One region of the Peribacillus sp. YIM B13482 genome, then DNA from elsewhere that is predicted to be linked to it. Evidence: riboswitches for the same ligand, from Rfam matches in the RefSeq annotation. Region 1 holds a riboswitch; each other region holds the start of a gene.
What was found. A riboswitch is a leader RNA that binds a small molecule or an ion and turns the genes downstream of it on or off. The one in region 1 is predicted to bind cyclic di-AMP.
Positions count from the first base shown of each region.

Region 2: linked by a shared signal. The riboswitch ahead of ACFX4L_RS23410 (APC family permease) and the one ahead of ACFX4L_RS20265 (cation:dicarboxylate symporter family transporter) in region 1 are both predicted to bind cyclic di-AMP.
Region 3: linked by a shared signal. The riboswitch ahead of ACFX4L_RS16300 (TrkH family potassium uptake protein) and the one ahead of ACFX4L_RS20265 (cation:dicarboxylate symporter family transporter) in region 1 are both predicted to bind cyclic di-AMP.
Region 4: linked by a shared signal. The riboswitch ahead of ACFX4L_RS18260 (APC family permease) and the one ahead of ACFX4L_RS20265 (cation:dicarboxylate symporter family transporter) in region 1 are both predicted to bind cyclic di-AMP.

Region 1 is NZ_JBHZPF010000052.1:6,971-12,264, reverse strand. It holds gene ACFX4L_RS20275 (D-alanine--D-alanine ligase) at 1-39, opposite strand, end outside; gene ACFX4L_RS20270 (hypothetical protein) at 494-1,276, opposite strand; gene ACFX4L_RS20265 (cation:dicarboxylate symporter family transporter) at 1,647-2,906, opposite strand; cyclic di-AMP (ydaO/yuaA leader) riboswitch at 3,079-3,228, opposite strand; gene ACFX4L_RS20260 (efflux RND transporter periplasmic adaptor subunit) at 3,430-4,692, opposite strand; gene ACFX4L_RS20255 (hypothetical protein) at 4,707-5,294, opposite strand, start outside.
Region 2 is NZ_JBHZPF010000080.1:6,996-12,289, reverse strand. It holds gene ACFX4L_RS23415 (lectin-like domain-containing protein) at 1-997, shown strand, start outside; gene ACFX4L_RS23410 (APC family permease) at 1,269-3,095, opposite strand; cyclic di-AMP (ydaO/yuaA leader) riboswitch at 3,253-3,397, opposite strand; gene ACFX4L_RS23405 (bacitracin ABC transporter ATP-binding protein) at 3,545-3,667, shown strand; gene ACFX4L_RS23400 (hypothetical protein) at 4,139-4,420, opposite strand; gene ACFX4L_RS23395 (YhgE/Pip family protein) at 4,774-5,294, shown strand, end outside.
Region 3 is NZ_JBHZPF010000034.1:35,363-40,656, forward strand. It holds gene ACFX4L_RS16280 (ABC transporter ATP-binding protein) at 1-603, opposite strand, end outside; gene ACFX4L_RS16285 (TetR/AcrR family transcriptional regulator) at 721-1,320, shown strand; gene ACFX4L_RS16290 (MFS transporter) at 1,389-1,979, opposite strand; gene ACFX4L_RS16295 (hypothetical protein) at 2,123-2,314, opposite strand; cyclic di-AMP (ydaO/yuaA leader) riboswitch at 2,647-2,789, shown strand; gene ACFX4L_RS16300 (TrkH family potassium uptake protein) at 2,960-4,297, shown strand; gene ACFX4L_RS16305 (potassium channel family protein) at 4,321-4,977, shown strand; gene ACFX4L_RS16310 (hypothetical protein) at 5,027-5,294, opposite strand, start outside.
Region 4 is NZ_JBHZPF010000042.1:37,561-42,854, forward strand. It holds gene ACFX4L_RS18245 (DUF6044 family protein) at 1-50, shown strand, start outside; gene ACFX4L_RS18250 (glycosyltransferase family 2 protein) at 66-1,088, shown strand; gene ACFX4L_RS18255 (GtrA family protein) at 1,048-1,503, shown strand; cyclic di-AMP (ydaO/yuaA leader) riboswitch at 1,914-2,057, shown strand; gene ACFX4L_RS18260 (APC family permease) at 2,194-4,020, shown strand; gene ACFX4L_RS18265 (hypothetical protein) at 4,266-4,580, shown strand; gene ACFX4L_RS18270 (hypothetical protein) at 4,632-4,796, shown strand; gene ACFX4L_RS18275 (RhaT/GlcU family sugar-proton symporter) at 4,939-5,294, shown strand, end outside.

The DNA of each region.
Region 1 (5,294 bases):
AGATTTTCCACCATAAAGCAAACCAAGTTTAGTTTTCATGAGTTATTACCCTCCAATATTCTTTTAACCATGTTCATTGTATCATTTTACACTAAAACGGGAAAAGCGAAACTTCCATCATTGGTTCTTTTCCATTAATTACCAACAACGGAACACAGGTTAGATTCGCCACATCCTGTGGCAACACCTGTGCTTGCATATCCTATGCGTCGCATTCGGGCTTTACAGGCTGTTTTTTACACATATTTTTAAATTGCACTTTCATTTGATACCCTTCGACCATCATTTCCATCGATACCTTACAGCCTGTTAATGCGGGGAAAAGCGAAACTTCCATCATTGGTGCTTTTCCAATAAGGAATATAGGCCAAAGCCACAACTCCCTGTCTCCTGTGCGGCGTCCTCCCTTATCTTTTATGCAATAGATAGTAAGTCTTACACCTAAAAAAACAAAGATATCAAATAATCCAACCCACGCATCCGGAAATTGGGATCAGAATAATGATTCATTTTTTATAACACTTTCCCATACTTTTTCTTTTCGATTAAAGGTGATAAAAACATCCGGCTCCTTAATATTTCTATCCGAAAAGTCATCATGCATCTCATCCATGTTTAAATAATCCCCTACCACCCATGCCGGTATCTCAATCTTCGTTCTTGAGTACTTGACATGCCGAAAGGAAAAAATGAGCCCCTCTGCCATAATATGAGCCAATGAAGAAATGATTTCTGCAGGAATGGCCGTCAGCTCTCTTTTCTTTCTGATTCCAAGCCACGTCCTCTCCACTTTTAACGGCTCCAGCTTTAGCGGAATCAGACTCCCTAACATCATATAATATGTAGAAAGTGAACGAAAATAAATTTTGTTGAACCAGCCATCATCCTGGGCAAGGTACACAAATTGATTATTCAATTTACGGAAAAATGGAGGATCCAGATGGGTTTTTGCATGCCCTAAATATAAAAGTTCAGCTAATTCCCTTCCATCCAATTCATCCAGCCCTTCCTCTTCTTCAAAATCAATCCAACAGAAATCTCCATATGCCCGGACATTTTCTTTAACGAGCTTTGCAATATCCTCAGATGAAGCGCTATCGAGCAGGACATTCAAATTGTATTCCCCACCATCGAATTGATGTTTCAATAATAAGATGGAATCCAAGGTATATGGCAGCGAATAGACAAATTCGCGAAAATTGAGTCCATTAAAAAGGACAAACCGTTCGGAAGCCTGCATATGCATATATAAGATATCATTGTTATCATTCTTCATAACCTGGTCCCCTCCGAGCTCTCAATCAATAATGTTATTTTATCAAACTTTTGGGTTTTCAAGTAAGTTATATAACCCAGAATATTATTCATCATCTGCATCGTATGAATAATGTGAATACCTGAACTCTATAATCACCTACGGTTAAGGAACGAACTCGATAATTTTAAATATCCATAATAGTGAAAAATAAAGAGTTGGAGGAATTGACGACGGGTAAAATTGAATAAGGTTTTATCATTAATTCTTTTCATGAGGAAGCTTCCCTTTAAAAAACTTTTCGTTTGCACCTTCTGGCACGTCAAATATAAAGGATACGCTTTTCAAACACAAAAAATCCAGAGTGAAATATCACTCTGGATTTTTTGTATTAAGAAACTTGTTCTAATTCTTTATCGGAAGGAGGGTTGAATTGACCTTCCCATTTAGAGATGACGATTGCTGCAAGTGAATTACCGATAACGTTTACTACTGTACGTCCCATATCAAGAATACGGTCGATACCGGCAATAAATGCTAAACCTTCAATAGGAATACCAACTGTTCCTAATGTCGCTAAAAGAACTACGAAGGATACACCTGGTACACCCGCAATACCCTTAGACGTGATCATTAACACTAACATTAGCGTAATTTGCTCATAAGCACTTAAATCGATTCCGTACATTTGAGCGATGAAGATAGCTGCCAACGCTTGGTATAATGTTGAACCATCAAGGTTAAAAGAGTATCCAGTTGGAATAACAAATGTAGCTATATGTTTCGGACATCCCGCTTTTTCCATTTTTTCCATAAGTTTCGGAAGAACCGCTTCTGAACTTGCTGTAGAGAACGCAAGTACCAATTCTTCTTTTAGAAGTTTAATCAATGTAAAGATATTGAATCCTACAAATTTTGCAATAAGACCCAGAACGACAATTACAAAGAAAATCATTGTTCCGTATACAGAAAGCGCTAACTTACCTAACGGAATTAAAGATTCCAAACCGAACTTGGAGATGGTCACACCGATTAGTGCAAATACCCCAATAGGAGCAAATTTCATGACCATATTAGTTAGGTAGAACATTCCTTCTGCTGTACCTTGGAAGAAACGGAATACTGGTTTACCTTTTTCACCGATAGCCGCAATACTAATTCCAAACAATACGGAGAAGAAAATGATCGCTAACATATCGCCTTGTACCATAGCTTGTACTGGATTGGATGGTACAATGTGAACAAGTGTATCTACAAACGATTCATGCTGCTTAGTTTCTGCTGTATCAACATAAGTGGAGATATCAGTTTTTTCCAGATGATTCATATTTACGCCAACACCAGGCTGGAGGATATTCGCGGAAATTAAACCAACAGCAATCGCAATCATAGTTACCACCACAAAGTATGATATTGATTTAGCTCCTAGTTTACCTACTGCTTTTAAATCACCTACACCCGCAACTGCAACGATAAGACTTGATACAATGATTGGCACAACAATCATTTTAATCATTCGTAGGAAAATGTCTCCGAATGGCTGTAAAAAGTTTTGGGCCGTCTCATTACCATAAAAAATGGCACCAACGATAATCCCTAGAATTAAACCAATGAAAATTTGGCTAGCTAAACTTAACTTGAATTTCTTCATATACTTTCCTCACCTTCCATAAAGTCTTTGATGCAAAAACGTTTTGTCTCGGTAAGGGAAACAAGATACTAATAGAAAGAAAGTAATTTTTCTTTTTTTGAAAAACTCTGTCTTTACGCCGAAAAAAAAGACACTTCATGTGTCGATTTCATATTGGCGTGAATATTCACACATGTTCCCTTAAAGACGCTGACGAGGTTAGCTGTCGGGTTAGGAATTGGAAACACAATTTGCCCTTTCATTTCTGAATTCACCCCTAGTGGATTAAAATCCACAAAAATGGTTCCCCCGTTCTTGGAATAAGATTAAGCGAGTTAACTTATAATAAAATATTATACTAAAAAGGTTAATCTGTAAATGTTTATTCTCATCCATTTTAGAAAAAGTCTTTAAATATATCTGAATATTCTGCATTCTAGATGATTGCACCCAGTATTACACTTCCCGATTTTTAGTCATTTAAGCTATATGGATATATAAATAATAACTAATTTGACATCCCCTTTCTTTATGAAAGAAGCAGTTATTTTTCCAAAATGCCAAGTAACAGATACCTTACTTTTTCCCTAGAGGTGAATTTTTTATAAGTTGCAGTTTTCACTTTTTCAAATTGAATTGGGGTAATAAAATAAGAATGGTTCTTCGCTACCCTATTCGGTTCTAGCAGGATGACATCACCTACTGACGGTCCCTTTATTAGTTCCTGCTTACCTTCTGCTTTAAGCCCTTTTGAAATGTAGTGTTTATCCACATACCCTTTTTTAGTCAATTTGTAGACATGCGGCTTTTTTTGGTAATGCACTGCCTCGATGGGAATGGCGGGTACACCAGCTTTCTCATTGGTTATTACAGCAAGGTTGACTTTGGATCCCACCAACAAAGATTCGGTTTCTTCACCCTCCGGTTCGATTAAAGCCTGAAATGGAAATTTGTTATCCCTTTTTAGTGACGGCTCTTCTGCTGGATAGGAATGGATACGGCCTATCGTTCCTTTCAATGACTTTTTTAAATCAGAGGAACTTGCTTTTATAGTCATGCCCACTTTAGCTTTTTTCATCTCCTCTTCAGAGAAATTACCTTCAATTGCCATATTTGTTGAAACGATGGATATAATGGGGTTTTTCAGGTTTTTATTGATATTTTTAACTACACCATCAGCTTCACTCGTCGTTACAATCGCGCTAGCCTGCTCCTCAATTGAACTTAATTTAGCATCAAGCATTTTCACTTTTTCATTCAAACTGTTTTTTTCGAGTTCTTGCTTGTACATTTCTTGCTCAATGTTGCTTTTAATAAGATCTGAAGAGCTTGTTGTTATATTAATATCCAAGTTATTTTTCACCGATTCATCAATGACCGCTTTATCAGGATCACGGGTCAGGGCCCCTTGAGAAGCCCTTAACTTCCTAATATATTCGTCAATCCCTACAATTTCTCCCTCAGCAGCAGTTTTCTCCGCTTCCAAATTCGCTTTAAGTGCATCAAGTTCGGTTGTCGTATACTCAAACAACGAGGAGCCAGCCGCTACAGCATCCCCCTCTTTTACAAGGAATTTCTTAAAATCATTTTTCTTGGTTTCAAAATAGATATCGTACTCTTCTACAGGTTTAATTACCCCATTTGTTTGAATAGTATCCGTAATTGTATCTTTTTTTACCATTGACCAGTTTTCCACGAAAACAGTTCGTTCCGCTTTGCTTCCTTTTTTTTCAATAAGGTATATGTTGACGGTTATTAACACAATCGACGCAATAGAGACCGCTGTTATTTTCCATTTCCCACTCATTCTTTTCACCCGCCTTATACAAATACGCCCACTTGGATGTATGCTAAAAAGGCTTTAACAAACCACGTGGCCAGATAGAATAGAACAATCATTACAAGGACCAAATAATTATTTCGTTGTGAAAACTCCTTTAAATAGAAATATTGCAGGGCAATAATAAGAAATTGAAAAATGGTGATTTCGCTGAAAAAGTGAATAAAGTAATCACTTCTGAGAAAATACTGACCGATGACTCCCAATGAAAAAAGATTGGAATCATTGCCTATATCCATTAATACGAATAGAGGAATCAGTAATGCTTTTTCCAATAATTGCAACCCGAAAATGATCATTTGAACGATAACTAATTTTATGTATGGGATATCGGTAACGATCCAAAAGAAAAGGGCTGCTAAAAATATGTAAATGGATGGGTAGATAAGGCTTGCTATTATGTTGCCGCTCAATATCAGAAACTTTCCTGCTTCAAATTCATTAACACTCATCTTCGTGATTTCTTTAGAAAATGATTCAGAACCAATGCCAAAATAACCACCAATAGCAAATACTATAATACTAAGAAAATATAAAAATAGTAATTTCCATCCAAGCCGTGTGACTGC
Region 2 (5,294 bases), on a different contig from region 1:
CACATATAAAGTATTAAATAGTTATGAAGAAAGTGATGAAAAGACAATAGAAGTCGTAGTATATACGAAACCAACCATAGCTGCACATAATGTGGCGATTAAGAAAGACTTAGCATTTGATCCATTAAACTATGAACCAATTGAACTCAAAGCAACTGATCCAATAGATGGAGATATAACAGATAAAATTACTATAGAATCTAATAATGTTGATACCTCGAAACCGGGTAAATACCATGTCACATATAAAGTACTAAATAGTTATGAAAAAAGTGACGAAAAAACAATAGAAGTCACTGTATATACAAAACCAACTATAGAGGCATATGATGTTGATATTGAAATAGGCACAGCATTTGATCCGTTAAACTATGAACCAATTGGACTCAAAGCAACAGATCCAATAGATGGAGATATAACAGATAAAGTTACTGTAGAATCTAATAATGTTGATACCTCAAAACCGGGTGAATACCATGTCACATATAAAGTATTAAATAGTTATGAAGAAAGTGACGAAAAAACAATTATCGTTATGGTACCTGTTATTGATGATGGATGGGAGAATGGTGATCCGAAAGGATGGAAATTCTTCTCTGGTGAATCAATTATCCTAGAAGAAGATGAAGAAAATGCTTTAAATGGAAAATGGGTATTTTTTTCAGATAAACATGTAGCCATATACAAACAAGTGGAGTTGGAAAACAATATCTCTTATCAAATTACAGTATATGTTAAACCAGAAGATGAAGGAACTGTGGCACACCATATTGTTAAAGTATCACTAAAACCTGATTCTGCTAGTGGAGAAAGTCAAGAAATTCTAAATACAAGGTTACTTGGTGCGGAGCAAATACAAAAAGGATACAGAAAGTTAACAAGTAATCCATTTATACCAACAAAAATTGAACCCTACAAAAAGCCAATAATAGTTATTGAAAACTTTTTAGCAGGATGGATAGGTGGAATTAAAATAATTGTAGAGCCTACAAAGTAAGAATTGTAAAGTTTATTTAGTAATAGACTTAGAAAACGTGCCTAAAAATATAAAAATTGGTTTTAATAAATATATTAAAAAAGAAGAAACACAGAGATTTATCACCTCTGTGTTTCTTCAAGTTTTCTTCACCGTTAGCTCCATAAAAAAAGAGCTGTCAAAGCAACTCCCTTATTGAAGTAAAGCACCCGTTAGTTCAAGTAGAAGAAGCTTAATAGCTCCGTTTAATACTTAATTTATTAAGAAATACATAAATTGAAGTCCTCCTTTTTTATTTTTTCAAATGATAAGGTACAGTTGTTACTACCACGTTTCTCCGATACAGTAAGAAGGCCTTAATAAGAAAACTTGATTGATTGTGAAGAATATTGTGCCAGCCTTTTTTGGGAATAAATTGTGGAATGACAACCGTTACCCGATAATTCCCTTCCCTTGCTTTATGCTCTACAGTATCAACAAATTTGGTAAGTGGGTTGATGATACTTCTGTAATGAGAGTGCAGTGTCACCAGTCTTACATCAGGTTGCCATTTCTTCCATTGTTCTTCAAACTTCTTCTCGTCTTCTCTTTCAAATGCAACATACACAGCAATAATTTGTTCAGGAGAAAGAGATTTAGCATAATTTAAGGTATTCTCTACAACATGAGTCATGCCAGCAACAGGCACTATCATAACATTACCGTCAATGGTCACAGATGGTTCACAAGTTGTAAGCCTAAGTTGGTCTCCAACAGCTTCATAATGCTTTTTAATTCGATGGAAGAGAAGGACAATGATAGGTAGAAAAATTAGGATTGACCAAACCTGTGAGAATTTTGTTAAAAAGAACATCATTGTGACCGTGAAACTAATAACAGCACCAATCGTATTAACTATTAGTTTTGGAAGCCACCCCTGAGGCTTCTCACGAATCCATTTAGCCATCATTCCTGTTTGGGACAATGTAAATGGAATAAAAACTCCAACTGCATAAAGTGGGATTAGATGCTCTGTTTCTGCCTGAAAAGCAACAATTAAAAGTATTGAAGCAATACCAAGGATGATGATGCCATTTGAATATCCTAATCGGTCCCCTCTAACTAGAAACATCCTTGGAATAAACTTATCCTTTGCAAGATTCACTGCCAACAACGGGAAAGCCGAATAACCAGTGTTCGCAGCAAGGATTAATATCAATGCTGTAGTTCCTTGAATAAAGAAGTACATGAAATTCCGTCCGAAAGTTTCTTCGGCAATTTGGGAAACAACGGTTACCTCTCCACTTGGAGAAATGCCATAATAATAGGCTAAAAATACGATTCCTGAAAACAGTATGGCAAGCAAGGTTCCCATTGCCATTAATGTTTTAGCCGCATTATTTGGAGCTGGGTCTTTAAAGTTAGGAATAGCATTCGATATGGCTTCAACCCCTGTTAAGGCCGAACTTCCTGAAGCAAACGCCCTTAAAAGAATAAACAAACTGATTCCCGCCACAGGTGTACCTATTGGGGTGTGTAATTCAGGAGAAACTCCTCCAGTTAGAATATTATAAATACCCACACCAATTAATATAAACAACGCAAAAACGAATAAGTAAACGGGGTAGGCTAATATTGAAGCAGACTCCGTTACTCCTCTTAAATTCAAAATTGTAATAAGAATTACAAATACAATGGCAATTACCACATTATAGTTATGTAAAGTGGGAAAGGCAGATGTTAAAGCATCGGTCCCAGCAGACACACTTACAGCAACAGTTAGTATGTAGTCTACCAATAGGGATCCTCCAGCTATTAAGCCTGGATTTACACCTAAATTGCTCTTTGAAACCACATACGCTCCACCGCCATGAGGATAAGCAAAGATGATTTGCCTATAAGACAATATGAGAGCTGTTAAAAGAATTAATACACCAACTGCGATAGGAATTGAATACCAAAATGCTGCTGCACCTAACGTAATCAATACTATCAAAATTTGTTCAGGACCATATGCCACTGATGATAGAGCATCAGAAGAAAGGATTGCTAATGCTTTCGTTTTGTTAAGTTTCTGTTCTCCTAATTCATTGGATTTCAAAGGTCGTCCAATTAAAAGCCTTTTTATGAATGGAATCATTAATCACGCACCGCCTAATATATCTATTGGTTAATTTTTACCCTTATCAATAGTAATTACTCAAAAAAGAAATAATTTTACATGCATAAAAAAGTGCCTACAAGTCATATTTAATAGACCTGTAGGCACATCACTTTTCGTGTGTCACAAGTTCCACCTTCCTTCTCATTTAACGCTTACGAGGTTAGCTGTCGGATTCGGACCTTTGAGTAGCCCTACCTTGAAAGGATTCACCCCTTGGGTTAAGTAACAACCCACAAAAATGGTTCCCCCGTACCTAATGGTTTCAGCGATTTAGAAATTTGAACTGTGATTATAATACTCCTGTGTTCAGAGAATGTAAATGAATTTTATGTAAAAGATTAAAACCGAGGATAACGGAAATGTTAGTAGTACATATTAGTTCATGCTTTAGTATTTTTGATTTCTAACACGAAAGGAGGATTTACATGTTCAAAGATAATAGTCCCTTTTTATCTGATGAATTTTTAGATGAGTTAGCTAAAGACATTAACCAGCAATATGGAGGTCCCACAAAAGAACAAATTGCAGAACCCATAAACAATGATTAGAATATAAGTCCACAAGAAAGTACCTTTAGATATTGAACTCATACCATTGTGTATGTCCTCACTTTTTCATTAAACTGCCCCGTTAGCCATTCATGAAGCGCAAAAATCAGCGCTTCACCACAGAGAATGAAAATTGGTCTCTATGTCGATAATGTTTTAATGGCTGGCGAAGAAGGCCTTTGAACTATGGTGCCTTTGAGCCCATCCGTTAGTCTGACTCCGATGACCACGGTGTACCACCGACTGTCGCGCCCTTTATGGGTAGCACTCATGGGAGATTAATCCTTTTTTGGTCGTCGCGCTAGCCTCTACTTAATTTTCTATAATTGGAGGTTTTTGTTTAACGATTTACCAAACTCAATCAGATCACTCATAAGGCTCAGCCTTTTTTTTAAAAGCGTTTTTACTGGGTCTATTTTATTGTGGTTTTTTCTGGATTTTGTGCTTTTTTAATTTTCATGGGAGTTCGATTCACTTATTTCTAGTATATTCTGGAGTATCACAGAGTGGACATTCCTCATATTGCTTTTCCTTTGCTAGAATAAAGTAAATCCCAAGAATAAAAGTAATTATTAAAATGACACAAATTACCCAAAACATCAAAGGATATTGATAATGTACTGTTACTGTTGTAACTCCTGAATTCATATCTGTTGTTGTTATTGTATTCTTAACAGGGTCATAAAGCATGTCTACTATTAAGTATGTTAGTAAAGATGAAAGAGTAAGAAAAATTCCTATCGCACGTTTCATCATTTTCACCTCCTAAAACCGTTAAACTGTATACAGTTTAACGTAAAAACAAAATCCTTCTTCAACTCCCTCAGTTTATACGACTTTCTCACCAATACTCGCTGAATCGCAGGATTTCATCACCCTTGAATTTAAGTTCACGGTAAAATCATATACATAATGAGCAGCTTCCGGAACATGTAAACGTGGGCTAATCGTTTCCAGACGGTGAATTGGGCGAATTAAAAAAATTATTAAAAATGGAAAAATGAAGTCTAACACCCAAGGACATCTTATAGTAAAATTAGCTATGAAATTAGGGTCCTACAAAATATATTTAGTACTAGAAACAATGGGGGATAATATAATTGAATATGATAAGAGGCGAGTGGAAAAATATTTTCAGCCATCGCAAAACTGGGTTAACATTGATAGTCATTCTTTTTGTACCGTTGCTCTATAGCAGCATTTTTCTATCCGCTTTTAGAAATCCTTATTCTAAAACTGGAGATCTTCCAATTGCAGTAGTAAATGAAGATCTGGGATCAAAATTTTCTGGGCAGAATTTACAGTTAGGAAAAGATTTGGTTCATGATTTGAAACAGAATCACTCGTTTAAATGGAAATTTACCAATAGTAAAGAAGCGTTTAAAGGATTAAAAAATGAAGATTTTTACATGGTAGTCGAAATTCCAAATGATTTCTCTAAAAATGGAGCTACCTTGTTAGATAAACATCCTAGTAAAATGGGCCTGAGATATTACACAAATCCGGGGAAAAACTATACTGCATCAAAGATAGCAACCTCTGGAATTAGTAAAATCAATGAGAAAATATCAAATTCTATCACAAAACAATATGCAGTCACATTATTTAATAGTTTAAATGAAGTAGG
Region 3 (5,294 bases), on a different contig from region 1:
ATCGCATCGTTCCGCCTCATCCATCACATGCGTCGTGATGATGATCGTCTTATGATCTTCATTTCTTAAACGCTCAAGTTCTCGCCAAATGGATCGTTTCAGCAAAGGGTCCATTCCCACTGTCGGTTCATCCAAAATGAGAATCTCCGGATTTTGGATGAGTGCAACCGCCAGTGACAGACGGCGTTTCATCCCCCCGGAATAATACGCAACCCGAACGTTCAAGTCACTCGTCAACTGTACGATTTCAGCTGCATATTGAATCCGTTCCCTTCGTTCCTTTTTCGAAAAACGGTATAGCTTCGCAAAAAACTCGAGGTTTTCAGCCCCCGTCAGATCTGTATATAAAGCATCGGATTGTGCCATATAGCCGACATCCATTAACAGTGCTTCATTTGGCACTTCATGATCCAGAACCGTGACTTTACCAGCATCGGGCTTAATCAATCCGACAATCATTTTAATCAAGGTCGTCTTTCCGCATCCGGATGGACCTAACAAGCCAAAAATTCCACTTTTTTCAATATTCAGGCTCAATGGCTGAATGACCTTTTTATGATGAAAACCCTTAGCAATTCCTTCAATAGAAATCGCATTTTTCATTGTACACACATCCTCCCTCTTTAATTAACACGGTGTTGAGTGTATCATCATTCTAAGGTAGCTTTTAGTCTAATACAATCAACACATTTCGAAAAATGTTTAGTGAGGAGACATTCAATGGCGGAATTTCATGAGGATATGGTACAGAAGAAGAAAAAGCAGATACAACATCATTTTATTGCACTCGTTGAAACAGAGGGGTTCCCACATGTCTCAGTGAAGAAAATTGCAGAGCGCGCCAACATTAATCGGGGCACATTCTATTTGCATTACACAGATAAATATGAATTGATGGATCACTTACAGCAGGAATTGTTAAATGAACTTCAAACTCGAATTACTGCCATTTTGCCGAAAGAGGCTTTTTTGGCCCTCCATCAACAACAACTTTACCCGCCTTTCGTAGCAATTTTTCAATTCATCAGTGAACATGCGCACGCATTAAGGGCCATTCTTGGAGATAAGGGAGATCCTTCTTTTGCAAAAAAAATAAAGCTTGTGTTCGGTGAAGTACTATTGGAGCGTTTGATCAGCCAGCATCCAGCAGCTAAAGATGAAGCATTCCGCATGTATATGCACGCCTTCATGACATCTGCGATTTTAGGCGTTATACAGGAGTGGCTGGAGAATTGCGAAGAGCAAACGGCGGAAGAAATGGCGAAAATTCATTTTCAAATCCTGAACTTCATCAGCCAATTACGGACATTCATTCAATGAATTTTTATAAAGGCATGTTCCATTTACATGCCTTTAGGATAATAAAATGGGATAATCCCCCTTTAAACTTACATCTTTTCCCCCGCTTTGACCTCTCCCCTTCCAACCTGATAATACCTGCTCTTCGAGGCCTTCATACTAAGCATGGACAATAAAATGGATATAGCAAGCATGATCATTGAACCTGAAATCACCACGAACCGAATCGAAATGAACTGAACTGAAACACCAACAATTACGGTAGTGATGATGATCAATAAAGCTTCTAACAAGCCAAAAACACTTCCGACCCTGCCCATGATTTCCACGGGAATATTATTTTGATAAAAGGTTTGAAAGCCTGTGTTGGCAAACGCCAATGAAAGGGCAATGATGAAAAAACCGATGGCGGCCATTGAAAAGGAATTCGAAAAGGCATAGACCATATAACCTATCGAGACAAACAAAGATCCAAGACCAATCATGTACGAGATTTGCACTTTACTGATGAATACGGCATTGACTATAGCACCCGCAATGATACCTGCTCCGGCGATGCTTACAAGGAATCCGTAATCGCTGTCCGACAAAAGGAGTATGGCCTTGGCAAACGCTGCTTCTTGGGAATCGATGGCCGTTTCCATCACCACCATGCAGCTGAATAAGAAATAAATAAGCATAATTTTCAAAACAAAAAAACTCATTCAAAATTAAATGAGTTTGAAAGCAAAACAAGATAGGAATTTTTCGCTCAGCGTTCCCGAATAAGACACAGGAATGACATAATTGAATACCGTTAAATGAATGTTTGGATTCAGTTGATTTACTTTAGGGAAAACAATTTTAAAAACGGATTCTTTTTCTTATCCGTTATCCTTAACTCATTCATTATGATTTGGTCCTCATGATCGGCTATCCATTTCCTTAGTGCATCTTTATCCTGGCATTGTGTTAAATATGTCTGGCCACCCTTGCCTGTAGCGTTAATAACATATCTATTGAACGTCTTCTCCATAATTGCCCGCCTTTTTTATAAAATGTCTGAAACCTTTAAATACGAATGCAATGACTTTTTCTTTATGCTTTTCAAAAGAAAAATAATTTATATATATTAATAACATTGATTGGCAATGACCTGTTCAGCTAGAAAGTGTTGAATCAAGTACACCGAAACTGTTATCATAATCGGATTAATCGAACCTATCATAATGTGCTAACTAATATTTGTCAATACGTTTTATCAATGTAAATAAAACGTAAATTTTCAGTTTTATTAAAGAAATATTTTTTTACAATTTAGGGGTTTACAACTGCTAAATGTTGGGAGTAGAATACGTTTATCAATTTAATACATTTCGGCCAAAACTCAAAGGAATTGAGTACGGAGGACCCAATCATTTGGGGTTAATTCTGCCATGCAGAAGGGATGAGATCAGCTCTTTCGCCATCCTACCCGTCAGCTAACTTCGTCGGCTAAAGCGAAGGAGGTCATAAGACCGCCTATTTCGGGAGCTTTTTTTTGCACGCTTTTTGTGACAAAATAGCTGTTCGATGATTACGCAGGTCTTTTTATTATGCTAAAAAAGGATTTGATAAAAGGATTGATGGTTAAGATATTCATACAGTTTTACACATGTCATTTTTAGGTAGGGATGATCAATTGATAAAAGCAAAAAATTTATTGGATCCGCCAAAAATCCTTGTACTCGGCTTTGCCACCCTGATACTTATTGGGGCCTATTTGCTGACCCTGCCGATTTCCACTGAAAATGGGAACGGCCTTGCTTTTCTGGATGCTTTATTCACCTCAACCTCCGCTACATGTGTAACAGGACTAGTCGTAGTGGATACGGGAACGACCTTCACCACTTTTGGTGAATTGGTCATCTTAACACTGATTCAGATAGGCGGCTTAGGATTCATGTCATTTGCGACGTTTTTCTTTTTCCTTTTAGGCAAAAGGATTTCTTTAAAAGGCAGGTTACTCTTGCAGGAGTCCTTAAATAATCTTTCCATGGCAGGTATAGTCAAGTTAGTAAAACGGCTTTTAATTTTCACGGCCATCATTGAAGGCTTGGGTGCCCTTATCTTATCGATTCGCTTTTCTTTTGACATGCCAATCGGCAAAGCGATCTATTACGGGGTTTTTCATTCCATATCGAATTTCAATAATGCCGGTTTTGATTTAATGGGAGAATTCAAGAGTTTGACCCCTTATGTATCGGATCCATTCGTAACCCTTACGGTCGCCTTCCTGATCACGTTTGGCGGAATAGGTTTTATCGTGATGAATGAACTATACGAATATCGTGATACCCATCGTTTATCTTTACATACGAAGGTTGTTCTGATGACTAGCCTGACACTTACAATCGCCGGCGCAATTTTAATCTTTTTATTCGAGTTCGGTAATGCCAAGACATTGCAGCCTTTATCTTTCATGGGTAAAACGTTATCGTCTCTATTTCAATCGGTTTCACCAAGGACGGCCGGCTCCAATACGCTGAATATCCCTGATTTGACTCAACCCACAATACTGCTCATCATTTTCTTGATGTTCGTTGGGGCTTCACCCGGATCGACTGGCGGCGGGATTAAAACAACCACATTTGCGACGCTTATCGGAACGGTCTGGTCACAGATTAAAGGAAAGGGTGATGTGGTATTATTCCGGCACCGCATTGTGAGTGAAACGATCTTTAAAGCATTATCCGTTACATTCATTGGCGTATTCATGGTTTCAATCATTTCCATTCTGCTGACCATCACTGAAAGCGGAAGTGACTTCTTGATGATTTTATTTGAAGCCACTTCAGCATTTGCCACCGTGGGACTTTCAATGGGTTTGACCCCCGAATTATCACCGGTTGGCCGGATGCTCATCATTTTCACGATGTTTGCAGGCCGTGTGGGTCCTTTGACTTTGGCCTTCGCCATCGCTATGAGGCGCAAACCAGATCCGTTCCGACGTCCAAAAGGGAAAATCATGATTGGTTAAACATAAATGAAGGAGTGTAAAAGATGGGAAAAAGACAATATGCCGTGATTGGTTTAGGCAGATTCGGAACCAGTGTGGCCCATAGATTATATTCGGCTGGCCAAGAGGTATTGGGTATTGATATCAGCGGGGAAAGAGTCGAGAATGCGGAACTGAGCGTTACCCATGCAGTCATTGCGGATACGACTGAAGAAGAGACATTGAAATCCATTGGAATCCGCAACTTCGATTGTGTCATCGTAGCCATCGGAATTGATATGCAATCAAGCATTTTAACTACCTTGCTTTTAAAAGAGCTTGGGGTCAAAAAGGTGATTGCCAAGGCCCTTAATAAAAATCATGGTCAGGTGCTCACTAAAGTTGGAGCCGACTGGGTCATCTATCCTGAGAGGGATATGGGGGAACGGGTCGCGAACCAGCTTCTGTCCCCTAACATGCTGAACTATATTGAACTCTCTAAAGAATACAATATCGAGGAAATCATAGTCCCCATGAGCATGAAGGGAAAAAGCCTCAGGGAGCTGGATTTACGCGCAAAATATAATATCAGCGTCATTGCCATCGTGAGTAATGGGGAAATTATCATAGCACCATCACCCGATCAGGATATCCATGAAAAAGATATGCTTTTAGTAGTTGGCAATAAAGAAGATCTAGCCGTCTTTGCAAATATTGAATAATGGATCCCCTTCTCGTTTCCGGTTCTGGCTGTATGAAGATGAACTAAAATCAGCCGATTAAGAATGATTCATCATAGGACTTCGTGTCATATATATCGATTCCTATAAATTCCCTGCAGTCAGGATCTGAAAAGAGAAACACTAATTTCTTGGCATCAGGATGAGTAACTGACCGTTTTACAAGTACATCATTCAATCTTAAGGAATAATAGCTTTCACCATCAGCTGTAATTCCTATTGTGAATGTAGGCATCTCATCAGCCAGACCTTTAATTTTCAAGGCTGTTTTACCTTCCAATTCAATTCCTATGATTGGA
Region 4 (5,294 bases), on a different contig from region 1:
TCACAAAGAAAGGGACCGTTTGGAAAATTCATTTATACAGAGTCATTTGAAAAGGGGGGGATATTGTGAATTCACCGATAGTGACGATTGTTGTACCTTGTTATAACGAAGAAAGTGTTTTGCAGGATACCATTTCCCAGCTTTGTGGATTGGTGAGGGGTTTAGTCGAAGAAAATGTTGTGTCTGGTCAAAGTAAAATTCTATTGGTTGATGATGGAAGTAAAGATCAAACATGGAAGATCATATATAAGGAAACGATTAACAATGAATATGTTCGTGGACTAAAGCTTTCACGGAATGCAGGCCACCAAAATGCACTCCTTGCCGGATTGTTTACAGCCAAGGAAGCCTCGGATTGTGTGATTTCAATTGATGCAGATTTACAAGATGATATTCAAGTCATCCCTGAATTCATTCGGAAATTCACTGAAGGATGTGAAATTGTATATGGCGTCCGCCAAAAAAGGGACCTTGATTCATTTTTTAAACGAACATCTGCAACTGGCTTTTATAAAATGATGAACAAAATGGGGGTCAACCTTGTCTATAATCATGCAGATTTCCGGCTAATGAGCAAAAGGGCGATCGTGGAGTTGGAACGATTTGAAGAAACGAATCTTTTTTTACGGGGAATCGTCCCGCTTATTGGGTTTAAGACGGACTCTGTTTATTATGACCGCAAAGAAAGATTGGCAGGGGAAACGAAATATCCATTTAAGAAGATGGTTGCTTTTGCTCTTGATGGCATTACTTCCTTTTCAGTAACACCGATCCGGCTTGTATTATGGCTAGGATGTCTTTCCTTTTTCATTAGCTTACTTTTTGGGTCATACTTTTTATGGTTAAAGTTTTTTGGGCAGACCGAAACTGGTTGGACCTCATTAATTACCTCCATCTGGTTGATCGGCGGACTCCAGTTGATTGCTGTCGGCTTGATTGGGGAATATATCGGTAAAATCTATAATGAATCCAAACGCCGGCCTAAATATATTGTGGATCTGGATTTATTTAATCCGCTCGATTTAAATAAACGGGAGCAACTAGATAATGAACGGACAAGTATTGAAAAACTATCTAAAACACACTAACTCCTTTATCCGCTTTTTATTGGTTGGAATGGTCAATACAGGGGTTGGACTTTCCATCATGCTTTTTCTCATGAATGTTCTTGAATTATCTTACTGGATCTCTACCTTTTTCGGCAATGGTATGGGAGCAGTAACGAGTTTTCTGTTGAACAGGACTTTTACTTTTAGAAGCGATATAGATTGGCGGAGAGGGGTTGCCCGTTTCTTTTGCGTCATCCTGATTTGTTATTCCGCGGCTTATTCTTTAGGACAAGCCATTGCAGGATCCTTGGAAGCATCCGTTCATTTTTCCATTCAGCAAAATGTGGCTGTACTTATCGGAACAATCTTTTATACAGTACTGAACTATATTGGCCAGAAATACTTTGTCTTTAAAAAAAGCAATTTGGGAACAATTCAAGAAGGAAGGAACTGATTAGAATCAAAGAATGCCCCTTTGGATGGAAATCAAAGTGGATTTCAAGAAGCGAATTTTTGATTTTCAGCGTGGAGTTTATATATTGCAAACCTATCCAAGCGGGGGCAGATCCTTTTAATAAGAAAGGTGAACCGTTAATAAATTAGAGATTTAAACAGTTTCGTAATTCGGTAATTTTCCCTTTTAAGGACCCACCGTTTTTGTTCTTTCATTTCTTAAAAATTGATTGGGAAGTTTCTCTTTTTTAACAAGTTATTCACCTTTTTCCTACCTTCGAATCATGCACTTGGATGACTTATGTTATATACGTCAGAACAAAGCCTCACTTAAAATAAATTATTATTTTACTGTGCAAAATTTTCATTTACTTTTCCATTTCACGGGAGTATGATAATCAACAGTTTCGTATTTCTAAATCGCTTAAACCTTATGGTACGGGGGGTCCGGTATGGGATTATTTTAACAATCCAAGGGGTGAATCCTTTCAAGGTAGGGCTACTCTTAGGTCCGAATCCGACAGCTAACCTCGTAAGCGTTATATGAGAGGGAAGGTGGAGCTTGTTAGACAAAAAAGTGGATGTCTACAGGTCTATTTAGTTATGACTTGTGGGCATTTTTCCATTTTTTTTGTTTTTTCTATAGCTGGGTAACATAAACTTATAACTTAAAAATGGTGGTGAATTCTTGATGTTATCTTCTATAAAGAGGTTTTTGATCGGGAGACCTTTAAAATCAAATGCACTAGGTGATCAAAAGCTTAACAAAACCAAGGCTTTGGCGATATTATCTTCTGATGCTTTGTCTTCGGTTGCTTATGGACCGGAGCAAATATTAATCGTTCTGATCACGGTCGGTGCTGCGGCATTCTGGTATTCCATACCCATCGCCATCGGAGTATTGTTACTGTTGGCTGCATTGATCTTGTCCTATAGACAAATCATTTTTGCTTATCCTCATGGCGGGGGAGCCTATGTGGTTTCAAAAAACAATTTAGGTATCAATCCAGGGTTGATAGCTGGAGGATCCTTATTGGTCGATTATATTTTAACTGTAGCTGTAAGTGTTTCTGCAGGTACGGATGCTATCACGTCCGCCTTTCCCGGCCTTCATGCATATAATGTAGGCATAGCCATCGTTTTTGTATTTCTGCTTACCATCCTTAATCTAAGAGGGGTTACGGAGTCGGCCTCTGTTTTGGCCTATCCGGTGTATCTATTCGTTTTAGCATTGTTCATCTTGATTGGTGTAGGAATTTACAAAATCCTGACAGGAGGAGTCTCACCGGAATTACACGCGCCAATCGGGACTCCAGTAGCGGGCATCAGTTTATTCATACTGCTAAGAGCATTTGCATCAGGAAGTTCCGCATTGACAGGAGTCGAAGCGATTTCCAATGCGATTCCGAACTTTAAAGACCCAGCTCCGAATAATGCTGCAAAAACTTTAATAGCTATGGGTTCCTTACTGGCTGTATTATTTACGGGAATCGTATTCTTAGCCTACTATTTAAGCATTGTTCCTAGCGCAGAGGTAACGGTCGTCTCGCAGATTGCTGAAGAGATCTTTGGTCGGAATTTCATGTATTTCTTCATTCAAGGTACGACTGCATTGATCTTGATTCTTGCTGCCAATACTGGCTATTCCGCTTTCCCCTTGCTTGCGGTGAATCTTGCAAAAGATAAATTCATACCAAGGGCGTTTACGATTAGAGGGGACCGATTAGGATATTCCAATGGAATTATCATACTAGGACTTGCATCCATCATCTTAATAGTCGCATTTGGGGGACATACAGAAAATCTTATTCCACTTTATGCGGTAGGGGTATTTATTCCATTTACGTTTTCCCAGACCGGGATGATTGTCAAATGGATACGCGAAAAGCCAAAAGGCTGGATCATGAAATTAACCATTAATTCAATTGGTGCCACTATTAGTTTTATCGTCACGATGATATTCTTTTTAACCAAATTTACTCAGGTTTGGCCTGTTTTGATTTTTTTACCTATCATCATTTTAATTTTTCATCGAATTAGGAAGCATTATGAAGCAGTCGGAGACCAGCTAAGGATTACAACTTGTGAGCCCATCTTGCCAATAGAAGGGAATATCATTATTGTGCCTGTGGCCGGTATAACTCATGTGGTTGAGAACTCTTTAAATTATGCTAAATCTCTATCAGCACATCAGGTCATTGCCGTTTATGTTGCTTTTGAAAGAGAAGATGAAAAGAAATTTGAAGAAAAGTGGAAAAAGTGGCAGCCAGATGTTAGACTCGTCACACTAAACTCTTATTACAGGAGTATCATACAGCCATTAACTAAATTCGTGGATACAGTTGAACATAAAGCGAGTGAATCCAACTATAAAGTTACGGTAATAATCCCGCAATTTATTCCGAAGAAAGGCTGGCACAATATTCTTCATAACCAATCAAGTTTACTGATTAAGGCCTACTTGCTTTATAGAAGAAATGTAGTTGTTGCGACAGTTCCCTATCATTTGAAGAAGTAAGTTCCATCATCTAAGAAAAGAAGCAAACCTACATATGGTTTGCTTTTTTATTGGGCTCTGTTCGTATATTATTTATAATCTCATAATTAAAAAGACAGCACTACGGCTGTCTTTTTTCAAACTAACGCCCCCGATATAATAAGATCATTCATTAATAACTCATTAATTTCACAATAACTATTATTGCTCAGTAAGGTGCAAGGATACTTCATCTTTCATAACATATAGGCTACTGGATTTTGCATTTGCTAACTAGAGTATTTCACCATAATCATATTGGTGTTAGCCTGGGTAAATGCATGGTCATGATGTTAAGTATAACGGCAAGTTTAATGCTGCCATTCCTGTTGCCCGGCAAGCTGCGGTTTTACCGTTCTGGCCATCTCAATATGTGCAGTGGCAGCATCAATAGCGGAAGGCCATTCGGTTTAACAGCGGTTATGGAGTCTCTATCAACAACACTGATAGGAGCCATGCTTGGGGTCATGCTGGCTCTTGATTCACAAACTTTCATGATCATTTCGATGAATCTGAATACCTTCCCAGTATATTCTTTGTGACTTTTTATATAAAGAGAGAGGATGTAAAAGAAACAAAAAGTGGGAGGGGATTTGCTCCTTTTCTTTCTGACTCTCTTGTTCTCCCTCATCTTTATCGGAACGACGGCTGTTTATGAAAGTGATTATTTCAAGGTAGTGATGATTCGGAAATGGACATGCAACATCATAACATGGTGGGTAGCTGCAATTAATATCACTATCGTCAAAAAGGGCTGAGACTGCAGCCCTTTTTGTGTTGAACACTATTTCTGCGGGAACTGGATAAAATTACCGAGGTTCAATTCAAATAATGCGAACAACATATTAAGAGAATATAAAATGAAATTTCCGTTAGTACATACAAATATGGGGGTTGAAGATGGATATATTATTAGCTCTCTTGCCTGCATTATTCTGGGGAAGCATCGTTTTATTTAATGTGAAACTTGGGGGGGGACCCTATAGTCAAACACTAGGTACAACGATTGGCGCCTTGATTTTTTCAATTGGTGTTTATATTTTTGCCGATATCAAGTTGTCACTTTTGGTGTTTGGCGTCGGGATCGTTTCTGGATTGTTTTGGGCCGTTGGACAAGCTAATCAGCTTAAGAGCATTGATTTAATGGGTGTTTCCAAAACGATGCCGATATCAACTGGATTACAGCTCATTTCAACGACTTTATTCGGGGTCATTGTTTTTCACGAATGGTCTACTATGAAAGCGGTCATTTTAGG